One region of the Labrenzia sp. THAF35 genome, then DNA from elsewhere that is predicted to be linked to it. Evidence: riboswitches for the same ligand, from Rfam matches in the RefSeq annotation. Region 1 holds a riboswitch; the other holds the start of a gene.

Region 1 (3,705 bases):
CTGAGCGACGATACGGTCGTGCGATGTGAAGTTTTCCGCAACAAGATGGTCTGCTGCGGCTATGAAGTCGCTGAAGGTATTCTTCTTGTTCTCGCGCCGCCCATCCTTGTACCAGTGGAAGCCCTTGTCCTTGCCGCCGCGAATATGGGCGATGGCGTAGACGAACCCCCGGTCGACCAGCGACAGGCAGTTGGTGTTGAAGCTCGCCGGAATGGTGATGCCGTAGGAACCATAGCCGTAAAGCAGCAGAGGTGCGGAGCCGTCGAGCCTGGTGTCCTTGCGGTAGAGCACAGACACCGGCACGGTTTCGCTGTCGGCTGCGGGAGCCATCAACCGGCGGGTGACATAATCGTCCGCATCATGGCCGGAAGGCACTTCCTGTTCCTTGCGCAGAACACGCTCGCGGGTCTCGACATTGTAGTCGAAGGTCTGCGATGGCGTTGTCATCGAGGAATAGGTGAAGCGGATCGTGCTCGTGTCGAACTCGTAGCCGCCGCCAAGGCCGAGCGAATAGGCTTCCTCGTCGAAGGCGATGGAGTGCTCGATGTTGTCTGCAAGCCGGCGGATCACGATGCGCGGCAATCCGTCTTCGCGCTCCAGCCGCGTCATGAAGGACTTGTAGACGCAATGCGACAGGATCAGGCATCCTGCCTTGTGAGGCACAAGATCGGACCAGTTTTCGCGGCCGGGATTGCCTTTAGGCGCAGTGACGATCTTGAAGTCCTCGGCGCCGCCTGCGTTGGTCAGGATGTAGAGTGTGTCGCCGTGATCGTCGATGGAATACTCGATACCGGTCTCGCGCTCTGCGACAAGCACCGGTTCGGCGGTCGGGTCGGTGGCCGGGATCATCCAGACTTCGGAGGTCTCGTGATCATGAATGTCGATGACGATCGTGTCGCCCGACTGGGTCTTGCCGACGCCCATGAAGAAGCCGGCATCCTTTTCCTCGTAGACGAGAACGTCGCTCGCCGGATCGGAACCGACTTCGTGACGGAAGAGTTTCGAGGGCCGGTGGTTGGCGTCGAGGCGAACGTAGAAGACATAGCGGCTGTCTTCCGAGAAGACGCCGCCGCCGCCCGTATCCTCGATGGCGTAGTCGAAATCCTTGGCAGACTGGGCGTCGCGCAGCTTCAGTGAATAATATTCCGAGCCCTTGTCGTCATAGGCCCAGGCGATGAGCTTGTGATCCGTCGACTGGCTGACGCCGCCGATCCGGAAATATGTCGTTCCTTCGGCTTCCTTGTCGCCATGGAGAAGAACCGTTTCCGCGCCGCCGTCACGCGGGGTGCGAAAGAAAACCGGTTGCTGGCCGCCGGTTTCATACTTGAGGCCGTAAGCGAAGGGGCCGTCGGGAGCAGGAACCGAGCTGTCGTCTTCCTTGATGCGGCCGCGCATTTCCGCAAAAAGCTTCTCCTGCAGAGCCTTCGTCGGCGCCATCTGCGCTTCGTGATAGGCATTCTCCGCTTCCAGATAGCTGCGGATGTCGGCATCCAGCACGGACGGGTCTTTCATGACCTCCTGCCAGTTGTCCGCCCTCAGCCAGGCGAAATCGTCCTGGCGGGTAATGCCGTGGGTCTCAAGGGTGAGGGGGCGCGCTGCGGCGCGCGGGGGAAGGGCATCCTGTTTCATGGATCGGAGGTAAGATTTTTGAGCCTTGAAGGCAAGGGTCAATACTGCCGAGGCGGCAGGGTGTTTCCGCCTCCTGGCCATCCTGTCGTGCTTTCGGACAAGAGCGGCGACCCGCAAAAGTCTTTGACATTTTTCAGGCGTTCGCGCACTTAGGAAGAGATGGTTCCCGACTCCGAACTCCGGACCGGGATTAAAAGGGAACACGGTGCGACGAGCCCGAAAGGCTGCAAATCCGTGACTGCCCCCGCAACTGTGAGCGGTGAGCAAACCTGAAAGCGCCACTGGGGAGACCCCGGGAAGGATCAGGCAAGCAATGACCCGCAAGTCAGGAGACCTGCCATTTCACCTTAAACCTTAACCCGGGCGGGGTGCCCCGGAGGAGTGAGTGACATGGCCAATCGGCACCTGCCGGCAAAGTTGCACATTCGGTTCCTGACTGCCCCGCGAAATCGCGGAGGGCGATATGAACCGGAAATTTTCTGCTGAATTCTCAAGACTTGCCAACCTCCTGACCGAGGCTGATCCGCTGGCGACGCGCGCAGCACGCGCGATGGTTCCCGATGGGCTTCAAAAATCTGTTGTCAGCAAGAACATGGGTAATGTAATAACATTACATGATGATTGTGCCAAACGTACCCGATCCGGCCGTGCCCTGTGCAACGAGGAAAGCAATGCCTTTGCTTTTCCGCAGCCTCCTGTCGGTTCACTGGCAGAAGCCGTGGAGGCGCGTCATGAGCAATGATCCGCACAAGATATTTGTCTGCACGACCTGTCGTCACAATGGGCAGACTTGCCATCCCGGATATGGGCTGATCTGCAAGCTGAAGAGTGCAATGGCACAGGCAGTGCCTGTCGTTGGAGACGAATTCGAAATCAGTGGAACAGCCGACATGGAGAGCTGTTCGAGACCTTGCACGCTGGCATTCAAGGCCACCGACAAGGCGATCTACCTCTTTGGGGACATTGAGGACGATACGGACATCGACGACCTGGTCGACTACGCCAATCGGTATCGCCAGATTGAAAATGGATGCGAGGTGACCGAGGAAAGCCACGGCAAGCGCTGGAGCGCATCGCAAGGCCGGCTTCCGGCAGCGATGATCGTTTCGGAAGCTGACGGGACGGCGTTCTCATGACGGGGATCGATCTGTTTGTCCGGGAGGTCAGCTGGAAGACGGGGCAGGGCAAAACCATTCTGCATCCGCTCAGCTTCGGTCTGCCTGCCGGTGAGGTTCTTGGAATTGCCGGCGCCAATGGTGCCGGCAAATCCACCCTGTTGCGGCTGCTCTATCGCTTCCTGAAACCGAAAACGGGCGAAATCCTTCTGGATGGCACGGATCTCTGGCACATCAGTGCCAGGGAGGCCGCCAAAACGATCGCCGCCGTGCTTCAGGAGCAGCCGACCGACTTTGCCTTGTCCGTGCGCGAGATCGTCACACTCGGTCGGCGTCCCCATGCAACCGGTATTGCCGGCGCAGGCAAGCGGGACGCCGAGATCGTCGATGACTGTCTCGGGAAAATGGATCTGCTGTCCTATGCAAAAAGAGCCTTCGGCACATTGTCCGGGGGGGAAAGGCAACGGGTGATGGTGGCCCGGGCGCTGGCGCAAGAACCAAGGCTTCTGGTGCTGGATGAGCCGACGAACCATCTGGACATCCGTCATCAGCTCGAGATCGTCGAGCTGATTGCCGATCTGGACATTACCATTGTCACCAGCCTGCACGACCTCAACCTGGCAAGCCGTGTCTGCGACAAGGTCTTGCTGTTGCATGAGGGCCGACTGGTTGCCCAGGGAATGCCGGAGACGGTGCTGACCCCCGGCAACATTGAGCAAGCCTATTCGGTACAGGTCCGTCTGGAGCAACTGTCTGCCAGCCGCGAGCGCTACCTGACCTTCCATCTTTGAATTTCTGGAGACTTAATATGAAAAAAATTGCCCTGGGCCTCGCGCTCACCTTTCTGTCTGTACCGGCAATTGCGCAAACGACGGTGGAAAGCTGCAACCGCACGGTGACCTTCGACACGCCGCCCAAAGCAGCCGTTTCGAATGACGTCAACCTGACCGAGATGATGCTG
Region 2 (3,705 bases), 190 kb from region 1:
TCACCGGTCGCAAGGCGGATCGGCTTGTCAACACCGTCTACCGCGAGCCAGCAGCCACCACGCATTGCCATGTGAAACCGCGCGACATTGCCGAAGGCCGGCACCCGCACGGCCCAGGGCGGCGAAAAACAGGTATGGAAATAGACGGATCCCCGTAGCTTCAAGGCATCCAGGATCTGGGTCAGGGCGTCATGTTTCATGAAAGGCCGGTTCCGGTTGAAGTCTCATTCCCGCATTTTTGCCTCAACACCGCAAAGCGCAAGGCTCCCGGACGATCGGTCAATTTTCAGGGACTTTCGTGCATGGATAGAACTGAAGTCGACCAACATCTTTGGGCTCGTGGGCAATCCGCCCGCAGGAAACCAACCTGGAGCACTTGAAAGATGTCTGTTCGCTTCGTCACCAAGACCATGCACGCCTATCTCGATTATCCCGTCGCGATCGGCCTTATTGCCCTGCCCGTATTCCTTGATCTCGGCCAATCCAACCCGATCGCCTTCTGGCTATCCTTCCTGACAGGCTTTGCGGCCCTGGCCCTGACGATCCTGACGGATCACCAGACCGGCATCATCCGCATTCTGCCCTATTCGGTTCATCTGGCGGTCGATTTTGCCGTCGGCATCGTGTTCCTGGCAGCTCCCTTCGCACTTGGCTTTACCGGCCTCGACTTCGCCTATTACCTGGTCAACGCCATTGCCGTCCTGACAGTGGTCAGCCTTGCCAAACCGCAGGAAACGGTTGCGCAGGCCGCTTGACAGCCCCCGTCCACGCACAATGACACCGGCCCTCACGCCGGTGTCTTTTTTTGAACTGCAATCCGGACGATCTGCAAATCCTCGGGAACTTGCGAACATGGAGACGCCTGAGCTTCGGACGCAAGGTAGAGGCACCGGAGCAAATCCGGCCTTCAACCTTCATACCCTTTCAGGAGTAGAACATGTCCTTAATGAAATCCGCCATTGCCGCAACGCTGCTGTCTCTTGCCGCTCTCTCTGCCCCGGCAATGGCCGCGGACGAATACAACACCTCCAGTGGCCTGACGGCCGCCGGCAGCCCGCTCGGTCTTCATGGTGTCGATCCCGTGGCCTTTGTCAGCCTGGGCAACCGCATTGACGGAACCGCGCAATATACGGCCGTCCACGACGGTGTTGCCTATTACTTCGCATCCCAGGAAGCCATGGATGCCTTCACCGCGCATCCGGATCAGTACCTGCCGCAAAACGGCGGCTTCTGCACCTTCGGTGTTTCAGTCGGCAAGAAGTTCGACGGCGATCCGCAGTTCGCGGCCGTTGTGGACGGCAAGCTTTACCTGTTCCTGAACGAGGCCATCTTCCGCGAGTTCCAGAAAGACCAGTCCGGCACGATCACCAAGGCGGAAGCCAACTGGAAGAAGATCCGCTCCACCGAGGCAACGAAGCTCTGATTGTTCGTTGTCAAGGCGTGGGAACGACAAACAAAAAGGGCGGCCCCAGGGCCGCCCTTCGTGACTTGATTTCGGTAAAAGCCCGAAGACTTAAGCCGCGTTGTGCAGCCGATTTTCGAAAGCAAGGTTCCGGGTCAGCGGCGCCAATGTCTTGGCAGCGGCCAGAACAGCCAGGTCGGCCAGCGGCTCGCCCAGGATCACCAGCATGTAGGCAAAGCCGAAGGAACCGACGGAAGCCATGTTCTCGGCACCGAAGCCCTGGCCGTAGAATGCCCAGAAAGCAACCCAGCCAACGATACCGGCCTGGAACGTGGTGGAAAGAGCCAGTGCCTGAACGTAGGAAACGTCAACATAGGCTGTCTTTTCCGGAATGATGCGGTTTGCCAGCATGCTGACAGCCCACAGCGGCACAAGCAGCGTGGTGACGTTGATGCCGTACTGCGGCAGGTCGAAAGGAGCAACCAGCGTCCCCTGAAGCAGAAGGCCTGCAGCAAGGCCGATTGCTGCCGGACCTGCGCCGAACATCAGGAACAGGGTGGAGCCCAGGATAAAGTGAACTTCGGAAACACCAACTGGGTAATGCGGCAGGATTTCGAAGAAGCAGAACACGGCAACCGTCGTGATGACGGAGCGGACGGCAAGGCTGAGAACGCCGCTTTTGCGGATCGTGTCGAGAGCCATTTTGCCCAGAAGGCCGAAGGAAGCAGCCGCGGTACCGTAGCTGAGTACGATTTTGGCACCGTCGACGATGCCCGGTTCGATATGCATGTCATTTCTCCTTTGCGCACCCTCCGTGCGCGAGCAGATGGTGTGAACCGGCCCCGATGGGACCGCTGGATGGCAGGTTTCCTGGCTCGCGAGTCTCTGCGCTGCCCGCCTTCCCGGATCGCTCCAGTGGCTTGAAGGGCTTTGCTCGTCGCATACAGTTGCGGGGGCAGCCACGGTATTGGTCCCTGTTGGGTACGCCTCACCGTGTTCCCATTTCATCCGCCCTTACGCTTGTTCGGGCGAAACCATCGCATCGTCTAGATTTGCAAGGATTGGCGATATTCTGCAAGCGAATTTTCGCCATATTCGGTCTGAATGCGACATTGCACCGAAATTTTGCCGTCTGAAGACCACCACCGAAATCAGCCGAATTAGCACTACCAACAAGCTTCAGATCTCAAAATACTTCTTCAGGGAATTGCGTCAGCCACCTGAAAAACATGACATTTGAAGCACCCAAATCAAAGATGAAAATCAAAACCATTGTTTATTAAACTTTTCTGTATTTAGGGTAATTGTGATTTTTACTTGCAGAAACCCTAACGAAAGATAACCTCACTCGCATACAAAGCACATCATGAGAGTTTGCAATGCCCTTTACCAAATTGGGAACGCTTATCGCTGGTGTCGTCTTTTTCCTTGGCTGCATTCAGCTGGCACTTCTGGCCGGCGTTACTCTTGGTGCAGTCACTGAACCAAGACCGGGTTTTTTCCTTGGCAATCTGACACGCGAACAGGCGCTCGACAGCGGACTATTGAAGATCATGGCCGCCGTCGCATTCGGCGTGATCACCGAGATCAGCCGCTCGGTTGAAAAGAAGTAGACCACAACCAAAGACTTGCCGCAGGCGGTGACCTGTGAAAGTCTTCGGCCATGTTGAAATCGATTCCCCTGACCGCTCTTGCGGTATCCCTCCTTGCTGCCACCGTCACTCCTGGCTGGGCGGCACCTGACAAGCTGTTCGGCGCCATCAACGAACGTCTGTCGTTCATGCAGTCGGTTGCAGCCTGGAAAGCGGATAACGACAAACCTGTCGAGGATCTGCCGAGGGAAAAGGTGGTGCTGGATGCTGCCCGCGAAAAGGCAGTCGAAAACGGCCTGTCGGCTGACAATGTCACCTTGTTTTTCCAGGCGCAGATCGATGCGGCCAAGGACATTCAAACCTGCTGGATCGAACGCTGGGAGAGCGGCGAAGCTCGTCCGCAGAACGTACCCGACCTGATCAAGGATGTCCGTCCGGAGCTGTTGCGTCTCGGCAACGAGATCCTGACGCTACTCGCAGAAAGCCCCGTCGAAGCCTCTGACCAGCAGGCCTTCACGGAGGCGCTGACCGTGGAATGCCTGTCCGACGGATCAAAGAGCGCTCTGTTTGAAGGTCTGGTCGACGTACACGACTAGGCACATACAGCCATCAGGACATCCCTCATCGGAGTTCAGGAGGCTGCCTGCCTCCAGGGCTCGGCCGCATTCGCCTCTTCTTCCCGCTTCATGACCATTCGCGAGAACTCGCCGA

The links. Region 1 has a riboswitch for cobalamin ahead of FIU93_RS17165 (hypothetical protein). Riboswitches for the same ligand answer to the same signal wherever they lie in the genome.
Region 2: another riboswitch for cobalamin. It lies ahead of FIU93_RS16290 (energy-coupling factor ABC transporter permease); the one in region 1 lies ahead of FIU93_RS17165 (hypothetical protein).

The regions. Positions count from the first base shown of each region.
Region 1 is NZ_CP045380.1:3,750,204-3,753,908, forward strand. It holds gene FIU93_RS17160 (S9 family peptidase) at 1-1,629, opposite strand, end outside; cobalamin riboswitch at 1,773-1,986, shown strand; gene FIU93_RS17165 (hypothetical protein) at 2,093-2,371, shown strand; gene FIU93_RS17170 (DUF1636 family protein) at 2,361-2,765, shown strand; gene FIU93_RS17175 (ABC transporter ATP-binding protein) at 2,762-3,535, shown strand; gene FIU93_RS17180 (ABC transporter substrate-binding protein) at 3,553-3,705, shown strand, end outside.
Region 2 is NZ_CP045380.1:3,564,048-3,567,752, reverse strand. It holds gene FIU93_RS16305 (AraC family transcriptional regulator) at 1-200, opposite strand, end outside; gene FIU93_RS16300 (hypothetical protein) at 384-755, shown strand; gene FIU93_RS16295 (YHS domain-containing (seleno)protein) at 938-1,423, shown strand; gene FIU93_RS16290 (energy-coupling factor ABC transporter permease) at 1,514-2,191, opposite strand; cobalamin riboswitch at 2,245-2,456, opposite strand; gene FIU93_RS16285 (hypothetical protein) at 2,782-3,015, shown strand; gene aroQ (gamma subclass chorismate mutase AroQ) at 3,066-3,590, shown strand; gene FIU93_RS16275 (EAL domain-containing protein) at 3,626-3,705, opposite strand, start outside.